3 regions of the Streptosporangium sp. 'caverna' genome follow, and region 2 is predicted to be linked to each of the others. Evidence: riboswitches for the same ligand, from Rfam matches in the RefSeq annotation. Region 2 holds a riboswitch; each other region holds the start of a gene.

Region 1 (9,606 bases), 2.9 Mb from region 2:
ACGCGGCCTGTTCGCCAAGAACGGGCTCAAGGTCGAGCTCAAATACTTCGACAGCTACACCGACAGCCTGACCGCGCTGGCCACCGGCAACATCGACGCCAACAGCCAGACGCTCAACGACACCCTCGCCTCGGTCTCCGGCGGGGCCAAGCAGACGATCGTGCTGGTGAACGACAACTCCACCGGAAACGACCAGATCATCGCCAGGCCCGGCATCTCCACGGTGGCCGACCTCAAGGGCATGACGGTGGCCGCCGAGCAGGGCACGGTCGACCACTACCTGCTCCTGCTCGCGCTGCAGAAGGCGGGTCTGACCGAGAAGGACATCACGTTCAAACCACTCCCGACCGACGCCGCCGCGGCGGCCTTCAAGGCCGGTCAGGTGGACGCGGTCGGCGTGTTCGCGCCCTTCACCACCACCGCCCTGGAGCTGTCCGGTTCCAAGGCCGTCGCGACGTCCAAGGACTTCCCCGGCGCGATCCCCGACCACCTGGCGGTCGACAAGGCCCTGGTGGCCGAGCGGCCCGACGAGGTGCAGGCGCTGGTGAAGACGTGGTTCGAGACGCTGCGGTGGATCGCCGCCAACAGGACCGAGGCAAACGCGATCATGGCCAAGCGCGGCGGGGTGGACGAGGCGGCCTACGCGAGCTACGACGCCGGGACCACCATCTTCTCCCTTGAGGACAACCTCGCGGCCTTCGAGCCCGGCACCACCGGCGCCAACCTCGACCACCAGGCCTCCCTGATCGCGAAGTTCCTCGTCTCATCCGGCCTGGCCGACACCGAGCCGTCACTGGACGGCCTGTTCGAGCCCAAGTTCGTCAGGAGCCTCACACCATGAGAGCGGGAGCGTGGACATGGAGATTCGGCCCGGACCCGACCGCCTGCGGCCCGGGCGGGTGCAACTCGCCCTGCTCCTCTCCCAGAGGGTCACGGCCCTGATGAGTGCGAGGACCGTCGCTCCCGTCGCGCCCCCCGACACGGGACGCAGGACCTGGGAGCCGCTGCCCCGGCGCGGGAGCCGGTCCCGCCCGGCCTGGACGCGCGGGCACTCCGGTGGGGCGGGGCTCTCCTCCCGCGCCCGCTGGGGTCTGCGCGCCGCCTCGATCCTGGTCCCGCTCGCCGTCTGGACCGCCGTCAGCATGGCGGGGCTGGTCGACCCGGCCTTCCTGCCGTCTCCGCCGGCCGTGCTGGAGGCGTTCGGGGAGATGCTGGGCACCGGGCAGCTGGCCCAGGACACCCTCGCCAGTCTCGGCAGGGTCGGGGCCGGGTTCGGGCTGGCGGTGCTGATCTCGGTGCCGCTCGGCGTCGCGATGGGCACCTCTCGGGTGGCGCTGGCCCTGCTGGAACCGGCCGTCGGCCTGCTCCGCTACATGCCCGCCAGCGCCTTCATCCCGCTTCTGATCATCTGGCTGGGGCTCGGCGAACCGTCCAAGATCGCGATTCTCGTCCTCGGCGTCGTCTTCTTCAACACGCTGATGGTCGCCGACGCCGTACGGAGGGTCCCGGGTGAGCTGGGCCAGGTCGCGGCCACCCTCGGGGCCAGGCCCGGGGAGGTCCTCCGGAAGGTGACCTGGCCGTACGCGCTGCCGGCGATCGTGGACGCGGCCAGGATCAACGCCGCCGCCGCGTGGAACTTCGTGGTGGTGGCCGAGCTCATCGCGGCCGAGTCGGGGCTCGGCTACCGGATCGTCCGCGCCCAGCGGTTCCTGCAGACCGACAAGATCTTCGCGGTGCTCATCGTGATCGGGATCGTCGGCCTGCTGATCGACGTCGCGCTGAGAATCCTGCGCGACCGCCTCGGGAGGTGGGTGGTATGAACCTCGTACTGAGCGGGGTGGCCAAGGACTACGGGACCACGCGCGTGCTGGACGGCATCGACCTGTCGATGGAGCCGGGCGAGTTCGTGTGCGTGGTGGGCGCCAGCGGGTCGGGCAAGTCCACGCTGCTGTCGCTGATCGCCGGTCTGTCGCCGGTCAGCGCGGGCTCGGTCTCGCTCGGCGGGGTGCCCGTCCAGGGGCCGGGCCCCGAACGCGGGCTGGTGTTCCAGTCGGGCGCGCTGTTCCCCTTCCTCACCGTGGCCCAGAATGTGGCCTTCGGGCTGCGGCTGCTGCCGATCTCCAGGGCCGACAGAGAGCGCCGGGTCCGCTGGTACCTGGGCGAGGTCGGGCTGTCGTCCTGGGTGGACGCGCTGCCCCGGCAGCTGTCCGGCGGGCAGCGCCAGCGGGTGGCGATCGCCAGGGCGCTGGCGTGCGAGCCGGCCGTGCTGCTGCTGGACGAGCCGTTCGGGGCGCTCGACGTGCAGACCAAGGAGGACATGCAGCTTTTCCTGCGTGAGGTGTGGCGGGACATGGGAACGACCGTGCTGATGGTCACCCACGACGTCGAGGAGGCCGTCATGCTCGCTCAGCGGGTGCTCGTGTTCTCGTGCGGTCCCGGCCGGGTCGCCGCGGAGGTCCCGATCGGACTGCCCGCCTACCGCGCCCTCGCCATCAAGCGGACCTCCCTCTTTCTCGGGCTGCGCGCCACCGTGGAGGACCTGGTCCGCTCGCACATGCTGTCGCCGGAGAGGGAAAAGGTATAGAACCATATTCTGGAGCTGTCCGGACGGGGAGCTCTCGTGCGGAAGGCCTCCGGGAAAGGGGGCTCCCGGAAGGGGACGAGATGGTCGATCTGGTGCTGTCGTCGATCGAGCGGGGCGTGCTGACGCTGACGTTCAACCGGCCGGACAGGCTCAACGCCTGGACCGCCGAGATGGGGCGGCGTTACTTCGACCAGCTGGCCGAGGCGGAGCTGGACCCCGAGGTCCGGGTGATCGTCGTCACCGGAGCGGGGAAGGGCTTCTGCGCCGGGGCGGACTTCCAGACGCTCAGCTCCATCCAGGACGGCTCCTACAGGGGCGAGCCGGACAAGCGCCCCAACACCTTCCCGACCACGATCCGCAAGCCGATCATCGCCGCGGTCAACGGCGCCTGCGCCGGGCTCGGCATGGTCCACGCCCTGATGTGCGACCTGATCTTCACCGCCGACGAGGCGAAGTGGACCACCGCCTTCGCCCGGCGCGGCCTGATCGCCGAGTACGGCCTGTCGTGGATCCTGCCCCGGCTCATCGGCCATGCCAAGGCCATGGACCTGCTGCTGTCGGGCCGCACCTTCTCCGGGGCCGAGGCCTACGAGCTGGGTCTGGTCAACCGGTCGGTGTCCCGGGAGAGCCTGCTGGAGGAGGCCACGGCCTACGCCCGCGAGCTGGCCGCCTTCAGCTCGCCGGCGTCGATGGCCGTGATGAAGCGTCAGATCTGGGGCGACTGGAGCGAGACCCTGGAGTCGTCGGAGTCCGCGGCGGCGCGCAAGATGGTGGAGGCCTTCTCCCGGCCCGACTTCGCCGAGGGCGTCGCCAGCTTCCTGGAACGCCGCGCCCCCGGCTTCCCTCCGCTGTAGACCCGCCACAGACCGCCCGGCCGGCTCGCGCGGCGGCGAGCCGGCCGGGCCTTGGACGTGTTGGACGTGCGGGCGTTGCGGCGATCGGCGGTGAGCACCGCAGGAGCGTGGGGCGACGGAGCGGGGTGTGGTCGGCGGGTGGCGCCGGGTGGCCGGGCCGTACCGGAGACCGGGCAGGTCACCCTGGACTGGAGGCGGGGCGGCTCAGGTCACCTGAGCCAGCCAGTGGGGCGCGGCGCCGAAGGGGGCGGCGCGGGTGCGGACCGCCTCCATCAGCCGGGCGGCCGTGGTGCGGGCGTTCTCGATGACGTCGGGGGGATAGGCGTAGCGGACCTGGTGCTCCTCGAACTCGTCCTCGTCGTCCAGGATGACCCGGCCGTCGCGCATGCGGATCACGTCGAGGTCCAGGTCGACCATGGTCACCTCGCCGTCGCTCCACTGGGGCACCGTCGCGATGTCGCAGTAGATCTCGACCCTGTTCGGGAGGGCGTTGAAGGAGGCCGTCCACCAGCCGTCCCGGGGGAAGAGCATCACGAACGCGGAGGCTGAGGGGACCACGGGCCCGTCGCCCTTGCGGGCGCCCGAGCCTGCCGTGCAGCCGATCCACACGCCGTGCTCGTCCTCGCCGAGGAGCAGGCTGGGATGGTGCCAGTGCAGAGACCCGTCGTACTTGCGGTAGACCACATTAACGATCTCATGTGACATCCCTCGACTTTAAGGCTTGACATAGATCTATGTATTTCCTACCTTCTAACTAGGTTAAGAGTGTCAGTGCAAAGCCCCGGCTGGCTGACCGGCAACCCTCGCACCGCGGCGGGGTGCCCCCGGGGAGAGACCTGGCGGCACGGTGGGCGTGCCGCAAGCGCGAACCCCTCACCGGGTTACCGAGACATGCCTGGGAGCACCACATGTCCGAGATCACACTCAACTACGCCGGCCCCGTCGACCTCGACACCTACGGCCGCTACCGGCCGGGCGGCCGTCCCGGCCCCCGCTACCCCTTCCAGGGACGGATCGGGACGCCCGAGTTTCCCGCCGAGCCCGGGCGCTACCACCTCTACGTCGCGGCGGTCTGTCCCTACGCGCAGCGTGCGGCGATCGTCCGTTCGCTCAGGGGACTGGAGGACGTGGTCTCGCTGTCCTACGTGGACGACGAGCGCGACGGGCGGGGATGGGCGTTCCGCGAGCGGCGCGGGGCCGACCCGGTGAACGGGTTCGCCACGCTCAGGGAGGCGTACGAGGCGACCGAGCCGGGGTTCGACGGGCACGTCTCGGTGCCGGCGCTGTGGGACAGGGAGACCGGGCGGATCGTGAGCAACAACTTCCCCGACATCACGATCGACCTGGGCACCCGGTTCGACGGCGATCCCGAGGCCGACCTCTACCCCGAGGAGCTGCGCCCGGAGATCGACGCGCTCAACGCGAGGATCTACGAGTACGTCAACACCGCGGCCGGCCGCGTCGGGTCGGCCACGACGGAGGCGGAGTACGGCGAGGCGCGGCAGGCCGTGATCGCCTTCCTGGAGGAGCTCGACGCCCGGCTCGCCGACCGCAGGTTCCTGTTCGGCTCGGGGATCACCGAGGCGGATGTCAGGCTCTGGCCGACGCTGCTCCGGTTCGATGTGAGCGACAACCCGGCGGCCAGGATCAGCGAGCGCCCGCTGACCGCGTTCCCCAACCTGTGGGCCTACGCCAGGGACCTCTACCAGCATCCCGCCTTCCGGGAGAACACCGACCTCACCGCGCTCTCCACTCCGGCGGGGGAGACCGACCCCTGGCGGATCCCGGTCCAGCCGTTCCGGGCCGACTGGGAGCAGTCCCATCACAGAGCCGCCGTATGAGCGGGCGCGGAGCCTTCGCGACCCTCGCCCCGTCGAGTCCGTCGAGTCCGTCGAGTCCGTCGAGTCCGTCGAGTCCGTCGAGTCCGTCGAGGGAGGGGGCCTTATGAGCGCGGTCGCCGTCGTCGGCGCGGGGCCGACCGGCACCTGCCTGGTGGAGCGGATCTGCGCCAACGCGGCCGAACTGCTGAGCTGGCCGTCGCTGGACATCCACGTGATAGACCCCTACCCGCCGGGCGGCGGCCGGGTCTGGCGCAAGGAGCAGCCCGACCTGCTCTGGATGAACTCCACCGCCGCCGACGTGACGCTGTTCACCGACGAGTCGGTCCAGTGCGAGGGCCCGATCCGTCCCGGACCCTCCCTCGCCGAATGGCTCGGCCGCGACTCCGGCCTGTTCGCCTCCCGCCCGGTCCAGAACGCGTACCTGTCCCACGTCTTCCAGCGCGCGGTGAAGACGGCTCCGCGCGGGGTCCGGGTGCACGTGCACGCGACCCGCGTACTCGACCTGGCCGACGTTCCCGGCGGCCAGGCGGTGACGCTGGAGAACGGCCGGACGATCGAGGTGGACGCGGTGATCCTGGCCCAGGGGCACGGAGACGTGACCCCGACCGGGGAGGAACGGTCGCTGGCCGGCCTCGCCGCGGGCAGCGGGCTGCGCTACATTCCCACCGGTTACGCGGCCGACCTCGACCTGGACGTGATCCCCGAGGGAGAGCCGGCGATCGTGCGCGGCATGGGGCTGGCCTTCGTCGACCTGATGGTGCTGCTCACCTCGGGCAGGGGCGGGCGGTTCGTCCGCGAATACGATGAGGAGCTCGTCTACCTGCCCAGCGGGCGGGAGCCGCTGCTCCACGTGGGATCGCGCCGCGGCGTGCCGTACCACTCCAAGACCGGATACCCGTTCCGCGGCGTCCGCCCGCCGGTGCCGCGTTTCCTCACCGCGAAGGCGCTGGGCGAGGGACCGTGGAACTTCCGCCGGGACGTGTGGCCGCTGGTCCGCAAGGAGCTGGCCTTCGCCTACTACCACGAGCTGATCACCGCGCACCCGAAACGGTCCCGGGTGGGCTGGGAGGAGTTCCAGGAGGCGTTCGCGGCCGAGGAGTGGGGCAGCCTCGCGATGCGGAGGCTGATCCGCCAGGCCGTGCCCCGGCACCTGGACCGGCTGGACTTCGAACGGCTGGACCGGCCGCTGGAGAAGATACGGTTCGGCGACTCGGCGGGACTGCAGAAGTGGATGCACGGCTACCTGGCGGCGGATCTCGACCGGCGCTCCGACCCCGCGCACAGCGCCGATCACGCCATGATCCTCGGACTGCTCTCCGTCTACGGCGTCCTCTCCGAGCTGGGCATCTCCGACCCCTGGTTCCACGGCTTCTTCAGCTACGTCGCCAGCGGCCCGCCGGGCCCCCGGCTGGAGGAGCTGCGGGCCCTCGCCAAGGCCGGCGTGGTCACCTTCCTCGGCACCGACCTCCAGGTGGGACACCGCGACGGGCGGTGGCGGGCGCAGAGTCCCAGCGTGCCCGGCGGGGTGGAGGCCACGACCCTGATCGAGGCCAGGCTGCCCGCGCCCAGCGTGAGCCGGGCCACCGACCCGCTGATCACCGCGCTCCGCGACCGGGGCGAGGCCGAGGAGTCCGCCGGGCTGCTGAAGGTACGGCCCGCCGACCGCCGCCTGCTCGATCGATCCGACACCCCGCATCCCCGCAGGTTCGCCTTCGGCCCCTGGGTCGTCGGCGGACGGGCCACCGGCGGTTTCGCCCGGCCCGGATTCAACGCCCCGCTGTTCCGGCACGCCGACGCGCTCGCCCGGATCGTGCTGTCCGAGACCGTCGCCACCCAGATCAGCCACGTCGCATGAACCGCCTGGAGCGGTCACCGCGTATGAGCCGCCGCCTGGAGCGGTCACCTCGTGTGAGCCGCCGCCTGCAGCGGTCATCGCGCAGGAGCCGTCGTCATCCGGATCGGCCGTGCCGGATGAGCTGCCGTAAGAACCGCATGAGCCGGATGAGCCGCATGAACGGTACGAGCCGTCGCGTGAGTCGTCGGATGAGGAGAAGTCAGTGAAATCGCAATGGGGCGTCCTGGCGCTGGCCGGGGTGCTGACACTGGCGGCGTGCGGGAGCGAGGCTCCGGCGGCGACGGCCGGCGAGGGGGGCGGCGGATCGCTGGTGTGGGCCGTGGAGACGCAGCCGATCACCTTCAACCCGCACCAGTGGGGCCAGAACAAGGCCCGGTTGCTGGTGCACAACCAGTTCGACAACCTGATCGCCCGGGGGAAGAACGGCGAGTTCCTGCCGTGGCTGGCCAAGGACTGGGAGGTCTCCAAGGACGGCCTGACCTACACCTTCCGGCTCCGCGAGGACGTGACCTTCCACGACGGGGAGAAGTTCGACGCCGCGGCGGTGAAGGCCAACCTCGACCGGCTCGTCTCGGAGGGCTACAACCCCGCGGTCAAGGCGATCCAGCTCCGCAACTTCGGCTCGGCCGAGGTGACCGGACCGTACGCCCTGAAGGTCACGCTGAAGGCCCCCGACGGTATCTTCCTGGATTTCCTCGCCTCACCGCTGGCCGGCCAGGTCTCGCCCAGGTCGCTGAAGAACGCCAAGGACCTCAAGGCCGGCGGGGTCGACGTGGTCGGCACCGGGCCGTTCATCCTGGACCGCTTCACGCCGGGCCAGGAGGTCCACTACAAGCGCAACCCGGACTACAACTGGGCGCCGCCCAGCGCCGGCCACCAGGGTCCGGCGTACCTCGCCGAGCTGACCTACCGCTTCCTGCCCGAGGCCGCGGTCCGGGTCGGCGCGCTGACCTCGCAGCAGGTCCAGGTCATCGAGGGCGTGCCCGCCACCGAGGTCGGCCTGATCAAGAGTGACCCGGCGTTGAAGCTGGAGACCAGCCTCAACTCGGGGAGCGCGTTCTCCTACTACTTCAACCTCTCGCACGCGCCCTTCGACGACAAGCGGGTGCGCGAGGCGTTCCGGGACGCCGTCGACGTGGACGCCGTGCTCAACTCGGTCTACCAGGGCACCGCCAAGCGGGCCTGGAGCATCATCGGCCAGGGCAGTCCGGCGTTCTACGACGCCTCGCTGGAGAACACCTTCGGCGGCAACCCGGCACGGGCCAACAAGCTGCTCGACGAGGCGGGCTGGGACAAGCGCGACGGCGAGGGCTTCCGGGTCAAGGACGGCAAGCGGCTGAGCGTACGGTCGGTGTCCTCGGCACCGTACGTCAGGGACCGCCGTGACGTCCTCGCCCAGGCGATCCAGGCGGCGGTGAAGCAGAGCGCGGGCATCGACTTCCAGGTCAAGCTCGTCGACGACGGCACCGCGCAGAAGGCCTACAAGGAAGACCAGTACGAGGTCTTCGAGAACTCGCGCGGCGACACCGACGCCGGGGCGGCGCTCAACCTGATCCTGCCGAAGGGCGCCGCGATCAACCGTACCCACGTCGAGAGCGCCGAGCTGGACGGGCTGCTCGCCGAGGCGTCGGCCACCTCCGACCAGACCGAGCGCAAGGAGCTCTACGCCAAGGTGCAGAAGATCGTCGTCACCGACGAGGCGCTGCTGCTCCCGCTCTACGTGCCCGCCGACCAGATCGCCCACGGCGCGGGCGTCACCGGGGTCACCTTCGAGCCGGTCTCCGGCACCCCCAACAGTGCTTACGACGTCCGGATCGGGACGTGAGCACTCTCCAACTCACCCGGCGGCGGGGGCTGGCCGCCGCCGGGTGGCTCGGCCCCGTGGTCCGGCGGCTCGGGTCCGGCCTCGCCGTACTCTGGGCCGCCGCCACGGCGGCCTACGTCGCCCTGCTGTTCGCCCCCGGCGACACCGTGGACGTGCTGATCGGCGACGGCCTCGACACCCCCGAACGGCGGGCGCAGATCATCGCCGAGTGGGGGCTGGACCGTTCGGCGCTGGAGCAGTACGGCGACTATCTGGCCCGGCTGCTCCGGGGAGACCTCGGCCACTCCTACATCCTGCAGCGCGGAGTCGGCGACGTCCTGTCCTCGCAGATCTGGCCGACCGTCTCCCTGGCGCTCACCGCCGCGGTCTTCGGGGTGGCGCTCGCCCTGGTGCTCGCGCTGGCCACCGCCGGGCGCAGGTCCCGGTTCGGCGACCTGGTCGGCCTGTCCGAGCTGGTGGTGGTCTCGGTGCCGCCGTTCCTGATCGGGATCCTGCTGCTCGCGGTGTTCTCCTTCACCCTCGGCTGGTTCCCGGTCTCCGGGGACCGCGGCTTCGTCTCGCTCGTACTGCCCGCCGTGGCGCTGGGACTGCAGATCTCCGGAGTGCTCGGCCAGGTGCTGCGCGAGGGTCTGGAACGGGCGCTGGAG
Region 2 (9,606 bases):
GGGGCTCAGTCATAAGACCCATGCTGCCACGTCATCCGCGCGACACAAGATCCTGCAGAGCGGTGATCAGACGATCGACGTGTTCTTCGGTGGTGCCGATGCCGATGGAGGCGCGGACGGCGGAGGCGGTGACGTCGTCGCAGCCGCCGTCCGCGGTACCGAGGAGGTGGCGGACGAACGGGTGGGCGCAGAACTTGCCGTCGCGTACGCCGATGCCGTAGTCGCCGGACAGGGCCTCGGCGACCTCGCGGGCGGTGAAGCCCTCGACCACGAAGGAGACGATGCCGACGCGGGGGTGGTCGGGGCCCCACAGGGAGAGCTCGTGCACGCCCCGGACCGCGGTGATGCCGGCGCGCAGGCGGTTCAGGAGGCGCTCCTCCTCGCGGAGCAGTACGGTCCAGCCGGTGGCGGTCAGGGCGTCGCAGGCGGCGGCCAGCGCGACGGCGCCCAGGACGTTCGGGGTGCCGGCCTCGTGGCGGGCCTCGGGGTCCTCGTGCCACTCGGTCTCGTCGTCGTTCACGGCCTTCACCGCGCCGCCGCCCTTGAGGTACGGCTCCGCCTCCGCCAGCCAGTCCGAGCGGCCGATCAGGGCGCCCGTGCCGAACGGGGCGTAGAGCTTGTGACCGGAGAAGACCACGTAGTCCAGGTCGAGCGCCGTCAGGTTGAGGCGGCGGTGCGGGACGAGCTGGGCGGCGTCGACGAGGATGCGGGCGCCGTGGCGGTGGGCGATGTGGGCCAGGGCGGCGATCGGCCAGAGCTCGCCGGTGACGTTGGAGGCGGCGGTGACGACCAGCAGCTTCGGACCGTCGATCTCCGCGAGGGCCTCGTCGGCGGCGCGGACGGCCTCGCCGGGAAAAGCGGGAATCCCGAGCCGTACGGCGGTGCCCCAGGGCAGGAGCGAGGCGTGGTGCTCGGTGTCGAAGACCACGGCGGTGGTCCCCTCGGGCAGGCTGCGGGCCAGCAGGTTGGTCGCGTCGGTGGTGTTGCGAGTGAAGATCACCGAGTCGTCGGGACGGGCGCCGGCGAAGGCGCGGACGGTGTGCCGGGCCTGCTCGTAGCGGGCCGTCGTGAGCTGGGACGCGTACCCGGCGCCGCGATGGACGCTGGAGTATGCCGGGAGCGCGGCGGTGACGGCGGCGCTCACCGGCTCCAGACAGGGCGCGCTGGCGGCGTAGTCGAGGTTGGCGTAGGGGACCAGCCTGCCGCCCCTGACCGGGACCTCCAGGTCGGAGCCGAGCACCGCGGGAATCCGCCGCTCCGAGGGCACCTGGGGCGCCGGGGCGGTCACGGGCGTGGAGGCGGGGGTGAAAATCGTCAGTGTGGACACGCCAGGTCTCCTTCGAGGTCATCGGACCCCAACCCATGGCGTTGGTGCATGGAGCCCGCGCTTGCCCGACACGCGACGTGCCGGGCCAGGTCCTCACCCGGGGCACCCCGCCGCGGACGCGAGGGTTGCCGGCCAGCGAGCCGGGGCTTGTCACTGGCACTCATGACCTACCTGGGAACTATAACCGACGCCTGACCGTGCCCTGCAAGTACTGAATGTGGCCGGCGTCGGTCCGCATCGCGTTCGGCCGCCCCCTCGATGGCCTGTCCGAATACGTTCCACTGGCGATTCCGCGTGAGGCCCGGTCGTCTCCCCGATGGCTCGTCCGAATGCGTTCCGCGTCGTGCCCGGCGGTCCTCCCACGGCCTGTCCGAGCGCGTGCCGGGTCAGGTCCGGTGATCTTCCTGCGGCCTGTCCGAGTGCGTTCCGCGTCGTGTCCGGCGGTCCTCCCACGGCCTGTCCGAGCGCGTTCCGTGTCATGCCCGGCGGTCTTCCTGATGACCTGTCCGGGTGTGTCCCGGCGCTTCCCGGGACCGCCCGACGGTGCCCACATGTGTCGAATGTGATCAGTGTTTATTCCCGGGAAGGAACTCAGAGCGTCCCCCAGTCGTCGAGGCAGTCAGTCGGCAAAGCGTCCCGGCCGCCGGCCGACCAAGGAGGAATCAATGGACTGGGTGACCAACCCGGAGATATGGATAGGGTTCTTCACCCTTGTCGCGCTCGAGATCGTCCTGGGCATCGACAACATCATCTTCATTTCGATCCTCGCAGGAAAGCTCCCTCCCGAGCAGCGTGACAAAGCCCGCAAGCTCGGCCTCATGGCCGCCCTGGTCAGCCGACTGGCCCTGCTGTTCGCGCTGTCGTGGGTGGTGAAACTCACATCGCCGTTCTTCGAGGTCTTCGGGCAGGGGATATCCGGGCGCGATCTGATTTTGATACTCGGCGGGCTGTTCCTGCTGGGCAAGAGCGTCTTCGAGGTGCACGACAGCCTGGAGGGCAAGTCCGGCCACGCCGGAGGCAAGGTGGCGGCCTCCTTCACCGCCGTGATCCTGCAGATCATGGTCCTCGACATCGTCTTCTCGCTCGACTCCGTGATCACCGCGGTCGGCATGGTCGACGAGCTCGGCGTCATGATCGCGGCCGTCATCGTCTCGGTCATCGTGATGCTCGTCGCCTCCGGGCCGATCAGCCGCTTCGTGGACCGGCATCCGAGCATCAAGATGCTCGCCCTGTCCTTCCTGGTGCTGATCGGCGTCGTGCTCATCGCCGAGGGCTTCGAGCAGCACATCTCCAAGGGCTACATCTACTTCGCGATGGCGTTCTCGCTCCTGGTGGAGCTGTTGAACATCCGGATGCGCAGCAAGGCGGGCCGGGAGGAGCCGGTGGCGCTGCACCAGCGCTACGCGGCCGAGGGCGGGACGGACGACCAGAAGGGCGGAGCGGCCGGCCCAGGTCAGGTGGAGAAGCAAGCCGCCGAGGGCCAGGCGGGAGAGCCGACAGGTTCCTCTCAGGGCAAGGATCAGGTGGGCGGACAGGCCGGCTCCCACGAGGGCAAGGGGTAAATGGGCGGACGGACCGGTTCCTCCGGGGACAAGGGCCAAGCGGGTGAGCGGATCGGTTCCTCCGAGGCCGAGAGCCAGGCGGGAGGGCCGGTCTGTTCCCCTGAAGGTAAGGCCGGGCGGGAGGGCCGGTCGGTTCCCCGGGGGTAAGGACCAGGTGGGTGAGCGGATCGGTTCCCCCGAGGGCAAGGGGCAGGCGGACGAGCGGACCGACCCTTAGGTCAGGATTACGATGCTTACGTGCGCTTTGATCCTTGGAATCCGGAATTCGTCGCCCATCCCTATGACGTCTACGACGAGCTGAGGCGGGAGCGGCCGGTCAGTTTCTTCGAACCGACCGGCCAGTGGCTGATCGCCCGGCACGCCGACGTCAACGCGCTGCTGCGCGACCGCCGGCTCGGCCGTTCCTACCTGCACGTGGCCACGCACCAGGAGTTCGGCAAACCGGGCGACCCCGAGTTCCAGGACCCGTTCTGGCGGGTCATCAGGGCCGGGATGCTCGACGTCGAGCCGCCTGTGCACACCCGGCTCAGGCGGCTGGTGTCCAAGGCGTTCACCCCGCGCATGGTCGAGGCGCTCCGTCCCAAGGTCGCCAGGATCGCCGGTGAGCTCGTCGACGCGTTCGTCGAGCGTGGCGGCGGAGACCTCATCTCCGAGGTCGCCGAGCCGCTCCCGGTGACCGTGATCGCGGAGATGCTCGGCGTGCCCGAGGCCGACCGGCACCTGCTGCGGCCCTGGTCGGCCGACATCTGCGGGATGTACGAGCTCAACCCCTCGGTCGAGGCCCAGCACACCGCCGTGCGCGCGGCCGAGGAGTTCTCCGACTATCTCATCGGGCTGTCCCGCAGCCGCAGGGCGAACCCCGGTGACGACCTGATCAGCGCCCTCGCCCTGGTGGCGGAGGAGGGCGACAAGCTCACCGAGGAGGAGCTGGTCGGCACCTGCGTGCTGCTGCTCAACGCCGGGCACGAGGCCACCGTCAACGTCACCGGCAACGGCTGGTGGTCGCTGTTTCGCAACCCGGCCGAGCTGGACCGGCTCCGCGCCGACCACGGCCTGCTGCCCACCGCGGTCGAGGAGATGATGCGCTGGGACACCCCGCTGCAGATGTTCGAGCGCTGGGTGCTGGAGGACATCTCGGTCGGCGGGTTCGACATCCCGCGCGGCACGGAGGTGGCGCTGCTGTTCGGCTCCGCCAACCGCGACCCCGAGGTGTTCGCCGACCCCGATCGCCTGGATGTGGGCCGGGTGGACAACCCGCACATCTCCTTCGGCGCCGGCATTCACTTCTGCCTGGGCGCGCCGCTGGCCAGGATCGAGCTGATCGAGTCGTTCGGCGCGCTGCTGCGCCGGGCACCGAAGCTGGAGTTGGCCGCCGAGCCCGTCTGGGGATCCGGCTACGTCATCCGGGGCCTGGAATCCATCCAGGTCCGGGTCTGAACGCAGGCCTGAGTTCGAGCCCGGGCCGGTGTCCGGGCGAGCCGAGCCCAGGTCCGGGTTCGGGCTCGGCTTCTGGCCTGAGTGAGCCGGTCTCAGGCCGGGTCCGGGTCGGAGTCCGGGTCCGGGCAGACCGGTCTCAGGTCGGGTCCGGGTCCGGGTCCGAGTGAGCCGGTCTCAGGTCCGGGGTTGACGGCTCGGGTCCGTCTGAGTGAGCCGGTCTCAGGTCCGGGGTTGGCGGCTCGGGTCCGTCTGAGCGAGCCGAGCTCAGGTCCGGGTCTGAGCAAGCCAGCCGAACCCGCCGAGCCCCTCGGTGGCGATCAGCTCCGCCTCCTCGGACGCCCTCGTGAGGGCCAGGAGATATCCGCGCGGATCACTGCGGGCTTGGTCGAGGGATGGGCGCGTCCCGGTGATGCCCAGGGCGCGCAGCGCCTCCCGCTGGGTGGTCAGGGTCGTCGTGACGGCTCCGGCACACTCCCCGGCGAAGGCGCAGGAGTCGAGGGCCACGTGCGCGGTGACGTCGCACGATCCGTCCGGCACGGGCGCGACCATCGATCCGTCGCGGTATCCGGCCAGGGTGCCGTACGGCGGGCGGTCGTCCACGGGGTGCGCGTAGTCGATCGCGATCGCCCGGCCGCCTGTCAGCCGTACGATCACCGAAGCCCAGGCCTCGTCGCGGGGCCTGCCGATCTCCGCCCGCTCGCCTGTGGCCCGCATCGGCCACCAGCGGGCCAACCAGGCCAGGTCGGCCTCATGAGGCCTCTCGCCCAGCCTTTCCTCACCGTCTGAGACGTTGACCATGACCAGCCGGGGTCCGTCCGCCGTCTGCTCGACGATGTCCACGGGAATGTTGTCCAGCCACTCGTTGGCGATCACCAGCCCGCAGATCGCGTCGGGAACGGCCGCCGCCCACCCGATCTCCTCCGGTAGCCGGGCGGGCCGGGAGGCCAGGTCCACTCCGATGACCCGCAGCCGGGAACGGAGCTCGGGGGGCGCGACGGCGAGCACGCCGGCCGCCAGCCCGCCCTCACCGGCGCCGATGTCCACGAGATCGACCACCGGAGGGTGGCCGAGCGCGCCGTCCACCGCGACGAGCTCGCGCAGCATGGCCCTGGCGAATGCGGGAGAGGCGCCGACGGAGGTCCTGAAATGTCCGGAGGGACACTCTCGAAGGTAGAAACCGTTCTCGCCGTAGAGAGCCTGTTCCATCGCGGCACGCCAGGTGAGCCACATGTCCACAGACGCTACCCGCTTCGGTGAGGGGAAGAGATCAACACTTGATGACGCTCTGGGCGGGGCACGACTCCATTCTGTCACCGATCAACGCGGTCGTCGCCGATGTCGCGGCGGTGAATGCCCGCTCGAACCGGGGCCGGGCGCCTCAGCGAAGAACCCGGCCGGCCGGCGTTCGCGCTCAACTTTTCCTGCATGTGGCCAACGCCTTGTCCGTCATGTATCAGAACCCGGTCGCCGTCGACCGGCACGCCGGGGACTCGCCGACCGCCTACGGGCGGCCGGTCTCCGATCCGCCGCTTCACCGGGCCACAGCAGGGCGGACACCGTTCGGCGGCCCGCGCGCGCCGTCGTCATTCCGCCTCCGACGTGTCCGAACACGCGCCTTGCCACAGTTGGGATGGTCCGGCCCGTTACGCTGGTCAATTGGGCATGGAGCCTCCACGTGGTCAAAGGACGGGACGCCATGGACGCAGTCGACCGCCCGGCACGGCTAGCCGTCGGCGTGATTGGAGCGGGCAGGGTCGGTTCGGCGCTCGGTGTCGCCCTCGCGAGAGCGGGGCATCGGGTCGTCGCCGCGAGCGGAGTCTCCGACGCCTCCAGAGATCGGGCCGCCGAGCGGCTCGGGGTTGTCACCAGCCGCCCCGAGGACGTGGTGGCCCAGTCGGACCTCGTCCTGTTGACGGTTCCCGACGACGCGCTGCCCGACCTGGTCGCGGGCCTGGCCGGCACGGGCGCCGACCTACGGGGCAAGCTGGTGGCCCACACCAGCGGAGCGTACGGCCTGGCGGTGCTGAACCCGGCGATCAAGGCCGGTGCGCTGCCCCTGGCGCTCCACCCGGTGATGACCTTCACCGGCAGGGACGACGACCTGCGCCGCCTCACCGGCATCTCCTACGGGGTCACCGCGCCCGACCCGCTCCGCCCGGTGGCCGAGGCCCTGGTCATCGAGATGGATGGCGAGCCCGTCTGGATCGAGGACGAGAACAGGCCGCTCTACCACGCGGCACTCGCGGCGGCGGCGAACCACATGGTGACGCTCGTCGCGGAGTCCTCGGAGCTGTTGCGGAAGGTCGGCGTGGACCAGCCGGGCCGGATGCTCGGCCCGCTGCTCGGCGCGGCCCTGGAGAACGTGTTGCGGCTCGGCATCGCCGGGCTGACGGGCCCGGTGGTACGCGGTGACGCCGCGACCGTCCGCAAGCACGTGGACGCGCTGATCCTGGCGGCACCCGAGGCTGCCGACGCCTATGTCGCCCTCGCTAGGCTCACGGCGGACCGGGCGCTGGCGGCCGGGCTGCTCAAGCCCGAAGCCGCCGAGCGCCTTCTGGACGCGCTGGGAGGAAACGTATGGACGTGATCGTGGCGGGCGACCGCGCCGAGCTGGTGAAGGCGCGCGAGGCACTGGGGATCGGCGAGAAGATCTCCTCGGGGAAGGCCACGCTGGCGCTGGTGCCGACCATGGGCGCGTTGCACGAGGGCCACCGTTCGCTCCTGCGGCTGGCCCGCGAGAAGGCCGATCACGTCGCCGTGAGCATTTTTGTGAACCCGCTCCAGTTCGGCCCGACCGAGGATTTCTCCCGATATCCCCGGACGTTCGACGCCGACCTGGAGATCTGCGCGGCCGAGGGTGTGAGCCTGGTTTTCGCTCCCGCCGCCGAGACCATGTACCTGCCGGACAGGCAGGTGGGCGTCTCCGCGGGAGGGATGGGCGCGATCGTCGAGGGGGCGTTCAGGCCGGGGCACCTCGACGGTGTGCTGACCGTGGTGCTCAAGCTGTTCAACCTGGTCCAGCCGGATGTGGCGGTGTTCGGGCAGAAGGACGCCCAGCAGCTCGCGATGATCCGCCGGATGGCGGTCGATCTCGACCTGCCGATCTCCATCGTCGGTGCGCCCACGATCCGGGAGGCGGACGGCCTGGCGCTGTCCAGCCGTAACCGCTACCTGTCCCCGAACGACCGGCGGGCGGCGCCGGCCCTGTCCCGGGCCCTGTTCGCGGGTGCGGAGCAGCGGACGCCGGGAGAGATTCGCCGGACCGCGCACGCCGTGCTCGAGAGTGAGCCGTCACTCGACCTCGACTACCTGGTGCTGGTGGACCCGGCGACCTTCGCCGAGGTCGGCGAGGACCACGCGGGTGAGGCGATTCTCGCCGTGGCCGCGAAGGTGGGATCCACCCGGTTGATCGACAACGTGATCGTCACCCTTTGACGTCCCCCGGACCCTCCGGCCTCTGACGGGGGCGAACCGAGAACGTCCTGCCGGTCAGGCGGACTCGATCCGGTAAGCCCCCGCCGGGTGAGCGCCGACCATCCCCGGGGCCGTTGAGCCCTCGGTCGGACCGGTCCCCTGGCAAACCCGCGCCCCCGGCCGCCAGGGGCGGTCCAAACGCTCTCCGAGCCTGCCGGACGCCCCTGGCTGTCATCGTTCTCCTAGCCTCCAGGACGCCCCTGGCGGCCATCGCTCCCTGATCCGGTCGCCGCGCCCCCCGTGGCTTCCTCGCTGAGGCATTCGAGGCGACCGGGTGCGACCCGGCTCGCGATCCGGTCGCCACGCTCCGGTGGCTTCCTCGCTGAGGCATTCGAGGCGAACGGATACGACCCGCCTCGCGCTCCGGTGGCTTCCGCGTCGGGGCATTCGAGGCGACCGGGTACGACCCGGCTGCCGCGCCCCGATGGCACACCCCGGGGAACAGCCTCCTCGGCTCTCCCGTTATCGTCAGAGTGACGAAATGAACGGCCTCTTGATGACCCCTCGCGAGGAGGCGGCAATGAGCATTCCGGCTATTCCCCAGAGGTTGACCGCTCCCGCTCCGGGCTGGACGGTCGAGGCGGACGTGGTCGTAGTGGGCTCCGGCATAGCGGGGCTCACCCTGGCGCTGCGGTACGCCGGTCTCGATCCCGGAGCGAAGGTCCTGGTCGTCACCAAGGACGTGCTGTCGTCGGGATCCACCCGCTGGGCGCAGGGCGGGATCGCCGCCGTGCTCGACCCGCGGGACACCCCCGCCGAGCACCTGTCCGACACGCTCATCGCGGGGGTGGGCCTCTGTGACGAGGAGGCCGTCCGGGTCCTGGTGACCGAGGGGCCGGGCGCGGTGCGCCGGCTGATCTCGGCGGGGGCCCGGTTCGACACCGACGCCGCCGGAGAGCTCCAGCTCACCAGGGAGGGCGGCCATCGGCGCAACCGCATCGTGCACGCCGGCGGCGACGCCACCGGCGCGGAGGTGCAGAGGGCGCTCGTCCAGGCGATCCAGGAGTCGGAGATCGAGGTGATCGAGCACGCGCTTGTGCTCGACCTGTTCAAGGACGCCGCCGGCCGGGCCGCCGGAGTGACCCTGCACGTCATGGGCGAGGGCGAACGCGACGGTGTGGGCGCGGTCAGGGCAGGGGCCGTGGTGCTGGCCACCGGTGGCATGGGCCAGGTCTACGCCGCCACCACCAACCCCCTCGTCTCCACCGGTGACGGCGTGGCGCTCGCACTGCGCGCGGGCGCCGTCGTGAGGGACGTGGAGTTCGTCCAGTTCCACCCGACCGTGCTCTGGCTCGGCGAGGACTCCACCGGCCAGCAGCCGCTGATCTCCGAGGCGGTGCGGGGCGAGGGAGCGGTGCTGGCCGACGCCGAGGGCATCCGGTTCATGAAGGACGTCCACGAGCTCGCCGACCTCGCGCCCCGCGACGTCGTGGCCAAGGCGATCATGCGGCGGATGAGGGAGACCGGCGCCGACCACATGTATCTCGACGCCCGCCACTTCGGCGAGGAGAAGTGGCGCACCCGCTTCCCGACGATCTACTCCGTCTGCCTGGAGCACGGCATCGACCCGGTCACCCAGCCCATCCCGGTCGCCCCCGCCGCCCACTACGCCAGCGGCGGCGTCCGCGCCGACCTGCACGGCCGTACCAGCGTGCCCGGCCTGTACGCCTGCGGCGAGGTGGCCTGCACCGGCGTGCACGGCGCCAACCGGCTGGCCTCCAACTCCCTGCTCGAAGGCCTGGTCTTCGCCGAGCGGATCGCCGCCGACATCCACGCGGAGCGGCGGGCCGGATCCGGCAGGATCAC
Region 3 (9,606 bases), 380 kb from region 2:
TTCGCGGGAACCATCGCCCAGACTTTGGTGGTGGCCACCACCGATCCCGCCGACCTCCCTCAGATCATCGCCGCGGGCGCCCAGGGCGAGATCGTCAAACGGTCGTACGCGGAACTCGACAGGGCGATGAACAGCCTTGACGGCTCTCTGCCCGGCCGGTTGAGCGGCGGGGCGGTGCGCTTCGTCGATGTGAAGAACAACCGGATCATCGTTCTCACGACCGAACCTCTGGAGACCGAAGATCTCATTCAGGCCTCGGGCGTGGACTCGAGCGTGGTGCGTGCGGTGCAGTCTCCCGAAAGACCCCGGCTCCTCGACGAGGTGCGGGGCGGCGACGCCTATTACGTCAACGTCACGAGTCGCTGTTCGATCGGTTTCGCGGTGACGCGTGGATCGCAGAACGGTTTTGTCAGCGCGGGCCACTGCGGCAAGAAGGGCGACGCCACCACCGGAGTCAATCGCGCCCCCCAGGGTGTCTTCCAGGCGTCGAGCTTCCCGGTCGACGACGCCGCCTGGGTTTCCGTGAATGCCAAATGGATGCTCAGACCGGTGGTGAACAACGGCAGCGGCGGCACCGTACCCGTCGCCGGTTCCAGGGAGGCGATCGAGGGCGCGTCGGTCTGCCGGTCGGGCTCCACCACCGACTGGCAGTGCGGTGTCATCCGGCAGCGCGACGCCAGCGTGACCTATCCTCAGGGCACGGTTTTCGGGGTGACCCGCACGAGTGTGTGTGCCGAGCCCGGTGACTCGGGGGGTTCCTTCATCTCGGTGGACCAGGCCCAGGGTGTGACCTCCGGCGGCTCCGGCGACTGTTCCTCGGGCGGCGTCACCTATTTTCAGCCGATCAACGAGATTCTCACGACGTACGGCCTGACCCTGGTGACCGACAGCAACGCCATCCCGCCGGGCACCTGCACGGGCCTGCCGAAGAACGTCACCGGCACCCTGACCGATGGGCAGAGCGTCTACCAGCCGAACAACCGGAGCTATCAGACCACTGTCGCCGGTGTTCACTCCGGTTGCCTGGACGCCGCCGACGGCGTCGATTTCGACCTTTTCCTGGAGAAGCGCAACGGCTCGGCCTGGACTACCGTCGCCACCTCTGACAGTCCGAACCCCGATGAGAAGATCAGCTACACCGGCTCGCCCGGGTACTACCGCTACCGGGTGGTCTCCGCGAGCGGTTCCGGCTCCTACAAGCTGACCTACAAGACGCCGTAAATCCGGCTCGGCCTCCCCGTCCACCGCGGCGCCGGTCGGCAGACGCACTCCGGGAGATCGCATCCGGAGTGCGGGTCCGGCCTGAAATCGCCGCCGCGTGGCGTGCGGCTTTTACCGCCTTAACCGGCAACGACTGAATTAAAGTGGCATTGCCCACATCGCATGATCAATCTGCGATATGAGGTGCTCTCCCCTCATGCCTGGAAAGCAGAGGTCGAGGAGAGACCCCATGTCCCGCAGACATGCCGTTACCGCAGGATGCGCTCTGGCGATCATCGCTCTTACCCTGACGGCCGTCCCGGTCGCCGCCAAACCTCCGTCGGCGGGAGCCGAGGCCGCTCCAGCCGGCTGGAAACCGCCACCGGGCATGATCGCGGCATTCCAGCGCGACCTCAAACTCACGAGTGAGCAGGCGCAGGCTCGTCTCCTTAACGAGGCCCATCTGGCGCCGATCGAGGCGAAGCTCCGCAGCCGGCTCGGGGCCCACTTCGGCGGCTCCTGGTTCGCGGGAACCATCGCCCAGACCCTGGTGGTGGCCACCACCGATCCCGCCGACCTCCCCGAGATCATCGCCGCGGGCGCCCAGGGCGAAGTCGTCAAACGGTCGTATGCGGAACTCGACAGGGCGATGAACAATCTTGACGGCTCTCTGCCCGGCCGGTTGAGCGGCGGGGCGGTGCGCTTCGTCGATGTGAAGAACAACCGGATCATCGTTCTCACGACCGAACCCCTGGAGACCGAAGACCTCATCCAGGCCTCCGGGGTGGACTCGAGCGTGGTGCGCGCGGTGCAGTCTCCCGAAAGACCCCGGCTCCTCGACGAGGTGCGGGGCGGCAATGCCTATTACGTCAACACCACGAGTCGCTGTTCGATCGGTTTCGCGGTGACGCGTGGATCGCAGAACGGTTTTGTCAGCGCGGGCCACTGCGGCAAGAAGGGCGACGCCACCGCGGGCTTCAACCGCGCCCCCCAGGGTGTCTTCCAGGCGTCGAGCTTCCCGGTCGACGACGCCGCCTGGATCGCGGTGAACGCCAACTGGATGCTCAGACCGGTGGTGAACAACGGCAGCGGCGGCACCGTACCCGTCGCCGGTTCCAGGGAGGCGATCGAGGGCGCCTCGGTCTGCCGATCGGGCTCCACCACCGACTGGCAGTGCGGTGTCATCCGGCAGCGCGACGCCAGTGTCACCTATCCTCAGGGCACGGTTTTCGGGGTGACCCGTACCAGTGTGTGTGCCGAGCCCGGTGACTCGGGGGGTTCCTTCATCTCGGTGGACCAGGCCCAGGGTGTGACCTCCGGCGGTTCCGGCGACTGCGTCGACGGTGGTATCACCTATTTTCAGCCGATCAACGAGATCCTCACGACGTACGGCCTGACCCTGGTGACCGACAGCAACGCCGTCCCGCCGGACGAGAGCACCTGCACCGGCCTGCCGAAGAACGTCACCGGCGTCCTGAACGAAGGCGATCAACCCGTCTACGAGCCGACCGGCCAGTATTACGAGACGACCGTCGCCGGCCTGCACTCCGGTTGCCTGGACGCCGACAGCGGTATCGACTTCGACCTTTTCCTGGAGAAGCGCAACGGCTCGGCCTGGAGCACCGTCGCCACCTCTGACAGCCCGAACCCCGATGAGAAGATCAGCTACACCGGCATGCCCGGGTACTACCGCTACCGGGTGGTCTCCGCGAGCGGCTCCGGCTCCTACAAGCTGACCTACAAGACGCCGTGACCTCCCTCCCGCCGTGGCGATCGCGCTCCTGGGAGATCAACGTCCGGGGCGCGGTCAGTCGAAGAACTGCTCGAAACTGAACCTGCGCACCAGGAGAGAGGCGGAGTCCCGGCCGACCACGCGGATCCTCCTGAGGCGAGTCTGCTGGTTCATCGTGACCTTCACGCACTTCAGGCAGACCTCGTGATATCCCAGCAGGGCGAAATAGGAGATGCCGGCGCTGCGGCGTCCGAGACCCCTGTCGGAGAGCCCCAGCCCCACCTCCCGGTAGATCCGCCGCGAACCCTTGAGATTGAACGCGGTGGAACCGATGATCGCGTGGTTCGACACGGGAGGACAGTGCACAAATATCCGGACATTGTTGTTCTGGCGGGGGTTCCAGGGCAGGACCCGGAGCGACGTGACGTTCTTCAACGCGGGCGGGATCCCGTTGTTGTTGGTGTTGTTCGCGGAGGAGCCGTCGCTCCCGGAGGACGAGGCTTTCCCGGAGGAGCCGCCGCCGTCCTTCCCGGAGGTGTTGGAGTTGTTGATGTTCTTGTTGGACGGGGGCGGGTCCTCGGCGACCCTCCGGACGGTCACGGACGGGATGTCGAGCGCCTCGGCGGGCATGATCGGGCCCATCACGAGGGCGGCCGCCGTTCCCATTCGTACAGCAAAACGCATGTGTTTCTCCTGCCGGACGGACACGGGACATTGGCGGCGTGGGACATTGGCGGCGTGCTCTCGCCGGGCGACAGACACGTGGGTGGCGTCGGAGGGCCGGTGTCCGCGGGGCGCCGGCGCGAAGGCATCCAGGCACCCGTCCTGACCGGGCCGGTCGTCTCATTATGTCGATTGCGCCACATAAACGTGGACGCCACACCGACACGGAGTGTGTCGGCGTGGGACCCACGGGTGGACGATCGGAGAGAGGCCGTCCGACAGGCAACACGCCATGTCTCGAAAAGTGAGACGAGTGGTCAGGATCGCGGTAGGGCGGGGTAGAGTGCGTAGGACCTGCTCGTCAGGCCCCTAATTGAATATTTGCTCATCCAGAGGGGTGGAGGGACCGGCCCTGCGAAGCCCCGGCAACCATCTCGGTTCAAGACTCGTAATCTGACGAGGTCAGCCGAGACAGGTGCCAATTCCGGTCTGTGACCAGGGTGGTCGCAGACGAAGATGAGGGAAAGGCCTCCCTTCATGGCGCTCGCAACCACCGAAAACACCACCTCGCTCGACTTCGGCCCCGCCGTGGCTCTCTCCTGTCGCGAATGTGGTGCCCGCTACGACCTCGGTCCGATCTTCGCCTGTATCGAGTGTTTCGGACCCCTCGAGATCGCCTATGACTTCGGGCGCGTGACCCGGGAGCAGATCGCCGAGGGACCGACCAACATCTGGCGCTACCGTTCCCTGCTGCCGGTTCCGGTCGATGTGACCTCCAAGCCCAACATGGCCCCGGGCTGGACCAAGCTCGTCAAGGCCGACAACCTCGCCCGCGAGCTGGGCATCCGCTCGCTGCACGTGAAAGACGACTCCGGCAATCCCACGCACTCCTTCAAGGACCGCGTGGTGGCCATGGCCGTCGAGGCGGCTCGTAACTTCGGTTTCCACACCCTTTCCTGCTCCTCCACCGGCAACCTGGCAGGCGCGGTCACCGCCGCGGCCGCCCGCGCCGGGCTGGACGCCTGCGTGTTCATTCCCGCGGACCTGGAGGAAGCCAAGATCGTCATGGCCTCGGTGTACGGGGGCAGGCTCATCGCCATCGAGGGCACCTACGACGACGTGAACCGCTTCTGTTCCGAGCTCATCGGCGACGAGCTGGGCGACCAGTGGGGCTTTGCCAACGTCAACCTTCGCCCGTACTACGCGGAGGGCTCCAAGACCCTGGCCTACGAGATCGCCGAGCAGCTCGGCTGGCGGATCCCGGACCAGATCGTCATCCCCGTCGCGTCCGGCTCCCAGCTCACGAAGATCGACAAGGCCTTCAAGGAGCTGATCGGTCTCGGCCTCGTCGAGGAGAAGCCTTACAAGATCTTCGCGGCCCAGGCGGAGGGGTGCTCGCCGGTCTCCACCGCCTACAAGGCGGGCCTCGACGTGATCCGCCCGGTCAAGCCGGACACGATCGCCAAGTCGCTGGCGATCGGCAACCCGGCGGACGGCCCCTACGTGCTGGACATCGCCCGGCGCACCGGCGGTGCGGTGGAGGACGTCACGGACACCGAGATCGTCGACGCGATCCGGCTGCTGGCCAGGACCGAGGGCATCTTCGCCGAGACGGCGGGCGGCGTCACCGTCGGCGTGCTGCGCAAGCTGGTCGCCGCGGGACGACTCGACCCCGACGCGGAGACCGTGGTCCTCAACACCGGTGACGGTCTGAAGACCCTCGACGCGGTGGCCGGCCAGGCGCGTCCCACCGCGGTCATTCGGCCCTCTCTTGACGCATTCCGTGCGGTTATCGCCTAGAAATCGTGAAAGGTACTGAATTATGAGCGTTTCTGTGCGGATTCCGACGATCCTGCGGACCTACACCGACGGTGCCGCCGAGGTGAACGGGGAGGGCGAGACCCTTCGCGACGTTCTGCAGAAGCTGGACGCGGACTTCCCCGGGATCGGGGCGCGCATCTTTGATGAAACGGGCAAGATTCGCCGTTTTGTCAATGTCTACGTCGGGGATGAGGACGTCCGTTTTGTCGACAACCTCGATACGGTCACGCCGTCCGGCGTCCAGGTCTCCATCATCCCGGCCGTCGCCGGGGGCTGATCCTCCCAGCGCGCCCTGACGCGCCCGGGCCCCTGCCGGGCGCTCGCAGACCCGGGCGACTCTCCCGGTGCTTCTTCCAGGCCTCTCCAGGCTTCCCCATGACACCCGCTCCGGCTCCGGCCGCGTGCGGGTGTTGTGTTTTGTGGCGCGAGCCCATATCTGTGACGGAAGGAAATAATGGAATCTTTAACTAACTAATCGTGAGAGCCAATCCCGATGGGGATGATAAAAGGGCACGTAAAGCAGTAGTTTGGCGCTTGACTCTGTTGCCCCACGGTGTCCCACAGGTATGGTCGAGAACGATCGACGTAGGCGTTGTCTCCGCCTCGGAGATTGAGGACTTCGCGAGAGGAATGGGTGTGGTCCTCAAGTCCAGTAAGAGGAGTCGCAAGTGGCGCAGGGCACCGTCAAATGGTTCAACGCGGACAAGGGCTACGGCTTCATCGCGGTAGACGGTGGTAAGGATGTGTTCGTCCATTACTCCGCAATCATGATGGATGGATACCGTGCCCTCGAGCAGGGCCAGCGGGTCGAGTTCGAGATCACCCAAGGGCAGAAGGGCCCCCAGGCGGAGTCCGTCCGGGCGGTCTGACGTAGCCATCCCGTGAACTTGTCGGGAAATGTCAGCGGATCCCGCGGCAGCGCAGTCTGCGTGGATCTCCACGACATCGGCCCGGTTCGCCGTCCCAACCGGCGGGCCGGGCTTTGCCGCGAGCGGAACCCAGGTCAACGAGCCGCAGCTTGCACTCGACAGGGTAGAGTGCTAAACAGTTTGTTGGCACTCCCGGTTCGAGAGTGCCAACCTGGATCGAGGCGATGGGGCCCGCCGAACGGAGTCGTGGGCCCACATGCCGTCGCGGGCGTCGGCTCGATCCGGTGCAAGCCACCCTGTGTTTGGGAGGTCTAGCCGTATGGCAGCCAAGATGATCGCGTTTAACGAGGACGCCAGGCGCGGTCTCGAGCGTGGTATGAACCAGCTCGCGGACGCCGTCAAGGTGACCCTCGGCCCGAAGGGCCGTAACGTCGTTCTGGAGAAGAAGTGGGGCGCCCCCACGATCACCAACGACGGTGTCTCCATTGCGAAGGAGATCGAGCTCGAAGACCCGTGGGAGAAGATCGGGGCCGAGCTCGTCAAGGAAGTCGCCAAGAAGACCGACGACGTCGCGGGTGACGGCACCACGACTGCCACCGTGCTCGCTCAGGCCCTCGTACGTGAGGGTCTTCGCAACGTTGCCGCCGGCGCCAACCCGATGGCCCTGAAGAAGGGCATCGAGGCCGCCGTGGAGCGCGTCTCGGAAGAGCTCTCCAAGCTGGCCAAGGACGTGGAGACGAAGGCGCAGATCGCCTCCACCGCCTCCATCTCCGCGGGCGACGCCCAGATCGGCGAGATGATCGCCGAGGCGATGGACAAGGTCGGCAAGGAAGGTGTCATCACCGTCGAGGAGAGCAACACCTTCGGCCTCGAGCTCGAGCTCACCGAGGGAATGCGCTTCGACAAGGGCCTCACCTCGATGTACTTCGTGACCGACCCGGAGCGTATGGAGGCCGTCCTCGACGACCCCTACATCCTCGTCGTCAACTCCAAGGTGTCCGCCAACAAGGACCTGCTCCCGGTTCTCGACAAGGTCGTGCAGGCAGGCAAGCCGCTGCTGATCATCGCCGAGGACGTCGAGGGCGAGGCCCTGGCCACCCTGGTCGTCAACAAGATCCGTGGTCTGTTCCGCTCGGTCGCCGTCAAGGCTCCGGGCTTCGGCGACCGCCGCAAGGCCATGCTGGGCGACATCGGCATCCTGACCGGTGCCCAGGTCATCAGCGAGGACCTCGGCCTCAAGCTGGAGTCCACCACGCTGGACCAGCTCGGCCGCGCTCGCCAGGTCATCGTCACCAAGGACGAGACCACCATCGTCGACGGTGCCGGTGACCCGGACCAGATCGCCGGCCGGGTCAACCAGATCCGTGCCGAGATCGAGAACACCGACTCCGACTACGACCGTGAGAAGCTCCAGGAGCGTCTCGCCAAGCTGGCCGGCGGCGTGGCCGTCATCAAGGCCGGCGCGGCGACCGAGGTCGAGCTCAAGGAGCGCAAGCACCGCATCGAGGACGCCGTTCGCAACGCGAAGGCGGCCGTCGAGGAGGGCATCGTCCCCGGCGGTGGCGTGGCCCTGCTGCAGGCCGGCGCCAAGGCGTTCGACAAGCTCGAGCTCTTCGGCGACGAGGCCACCGGTGCCGCGATCGTGCGCAAGGCGCTCGAGGAGCCGCTGAAGCAGATCGCGATCAACGCCGGCCTCGAGGGCGGCGTCGTGGTGGAGAAGGTGCGCAACCTCACCCCCGGTGAGGGTCTGAACGCCGCCACCGGCGAGTACGTCAACATGTTCGAGTCGGGCATCATCGACCCGGCCAAGGTGACGCGTTCCGCTCTGCAGAACGCGGCGTCCATCGCGGCGCTGTTCCTCACCACCGAGGCTGTCATCGCCGAGAAGCCCGAGAAGGCTGGAGCTGCCCCCGCAATGCCGGGTGGCGGCGACATGGACTTCTAAGTCCAGACGCTTTCACAAAAAGAGGCGACCCCGAAGTGCCGGGGCCGCCTCTTTTCGCGTTCGCCGAACCTCGTGCGATTGGGCGTCGCTCTCTTTCATATGCTCCGTGATCTGTGGGAGCCCCTAACTCAGCGGCTTGACCCATCGAGCCCATTGGGGTTGAGGGGCGTAGCCGGCGGACTCCCAGGCGTGGTGGGCCAGGACATTCTCGTGGAGCACCATGGCGTCGGCGCGGAACGCCCCCAATTTCGCGAAGCGCTCCTCCGCCGCGCGGATAAGGACGCTCCCGATCCCCTGGCGGCGGCGCGCGGGATCCACGGCCAGCCGGTAGAGATGGGCGCGCCAGCCGTCCCAGCCGGCGATCAGGGTGCCGGCCATCTCCCCGTCGATCTCGGCGATGAGGACGGCCTCGGGGTCGCGCTCGATGAGCGCGACCACCTTGGCCGGGTCGTCGCGGCGGTCGGTTCCCTCGGCGGCCTCAAGCCAGAAGGCCAGTAACGCGCCGACATCTTCCAGCCGTCCGTTCCGGACCCTGATTCCCGTGGGCTTCTCCATGGGACCGGAAATTAGCAGAGCTGCGCGGGGAGCTCTCTGGCGTGGAGAACGGTCAGGGAGGTGACCGCCCGGGTCAGGACCACGTAGAGGCGGGCCAGACCACGCGGCTCGGCGTCCACGATGTCAGCCGGTTCGACCACGATGACGTGGTCGTACTCCAGTCCCTTGGCCAGGCTCGCCGGGATGACCAGGAGGCGATGGTCATCGACCGTGTCCGGGCTGAGCACCTGGTGGTCCAGGTCGGTCAGGGCCTTGGACACGGCGGCGACCGAGGCGTCCGGGACGATGACGCCGATCGAGCCCTCACGGGACAGCGCCTCCCGCACGGCCTGCGCCAGGGACGCGGCGAGGTCGGGCGCGGGCCGTACCGACAGGGAGCCCGAGCCCGGCCGCAGTGACTGGGGCGCGGCGAGGTCCGGGGCGATGGAGGGCAGCAGCCTGGCGGCGAAGTCGAGCACCTCGCGGGGGACGCGGAAGCCGAGGGTGAGCTCGGTGACGGCGCCGTCCTCGAAGCCCAGGTGGGTGAGGACCTCCGTCCAGGAGCGGGCGGACCAGGGCGTGGTGCCCTGGGCGAGGTCGCCGAGGACGGTGGCCGATCCGGTACGGCAGCGCCGGCCGAGGGCGCGCAGCTGCATCGCGGACAGGTCCTGGGCCTCGTCCACGACCAGGTGGCCCAGGACGGCGGTCCGCTCGATCAGGTCGCCGAGCTCGTCCATCAGCGCGGCGTCGGCCGCCGACCACTTCGCCGAGCGGAAGGACTTGGCCGGCTTGGCCCACAGGAGCAGGGACTGCTCCGCGGCGGTGAGGTCGTCCTTCGCCGC

Evidence for each region. A riboswitch is a leader RNA that binds a small molecule or an ion and turns the genes downstream of it on or off. The one in region 2 is predicted to bind S-adenosylmethionine.
Region 1: it holds a riboswitch for S-adenosylmethionine, as region 2 does, so the genes downstream of both, DKM19_RS09660 (glutathione S-transferase C-terminal domain-containing protein) here and DKM19_RS45695 (aminotransferase class V-fold PLP-dependent enzyme) in region 2, are expected to answer to the same signal.
Region 3: it holds a riboswitch for S-adenosylmethionine, as region 2 does, so the genes downstream of both, thrC (threonine synthase) here and DKM19_RS45695 (aminotransferase class V-fold PLP-dependent enzyme) in region 2, are expected to answer to the same signal.

Annotation. Positions count from the first base shown of each region.
Region 1 covers NZ_CP029711.1:2,164,294-2,173,899, forward strand. Annotated here, with positions in the region: gene DKM19_RS09635 (ABC transporter substrate-binding protein) at 1-841, shown strand, start outside; gene DKM19_RS09640 (ABC transporter permease) at 858-1,820, shown strand; gene DKM19_RS09645 (ABC transporter ATP-binding protein) at 1,817-2,584, shown strand; gene DKM19_RS09650 (enoyl-CoA hydratase) at 2,665-3,438, shown strand; gene DKM19_RS09655 (DUF402 domain-containing protein) at 3,643-4,143, opposite strand; SAM riboswitch class IV at 4,196-4,309, shown strand; gene DKM19_RS09660 (glutathione S-transferase C-terminal domain-containing protein) at 4,347-5,279, shown strand; gene DKM19_RS09665 (FAD/NAD(P)-binding domain-containing protein) at 5,383-7,134, shown strand; gene DKM19_RS09670 (ABC transporter substrate-binding protein) at 7,337-8,959, shown strand; gene DKM19_RS09675 (ABC transporter permease) at 8,956-9,606, shown strand, end outside.
Region 2 covers NZ_CP029711.1:10,566,022-10,575,627, reverse strand. Annotated here, with positions in the region: gene DKM19_RS45700 (NADH-quinone oxidoreductase subunit D) at 1-13, opposite strand, end outside; gene DKM19_RS45695 (aminotransferase class V-fold PLP-dependent enzyme) at 32-1,327, opposite strand; SAM riboswitch class IV at 1,380-1,495, opposite strand; gene DKM19_RS45690 (TerC family protein) at 1,993-2,889, shown strand; gene DKM19_RS45685 (cytochrome P450) at 3,127-4,326, shown strand; gene DKM19_RS45680 (SAM-dependent methyltransferase) at 4,591-5,556, opposite strand; gene DKM19_RS45675 (Rossmann-like and DUF2520 domain-containing protein) at 6,023-6,913, shown strand; gene panC (pantoate--beta-alanine ligase) at 6,904-7,761, shown strand; gene DKM19_RS45665 (L-aspartate oxidase) at 8,321-9,606, shown strand, end outside.
Region 3 covers NZ_CP029711.1:10,183,316-10,192,921, reverse strand. Annotated here, with positions in the region: gene DKM19_RS44015 (S1 family peptidase) at 1-1,221, shown strand, start outside; gene DKM19_RS44010 (S1 family peptidase) at 1,451-2,953, shown strand; gene DKM19_RS44005 (hypothetical protein) at 3,008-3,616, opposite strand; SAM riboswitch class I at 3,978-4,118, shown strand; gene thrC (threonine synthase) at 4,133-5,395, shown strand; gene DKM19_RS43995 (MoaD/ThiS family protein) at 5,418-5,693, shown strand; gene DKM19_RS43990 (cold-shock protein) at 6,085-6,285, shown strand; gene groL (chaperonin GroEL) at 6,605-8,230, shown strand; gene DKM19_RS43980 (GNAT family N-acetyltransferase) at 8,354-8,785, opposite strand; gene DKM19_RS43975 (AAA family ATPase) at 8,797-9,606, opposite strand, start outside.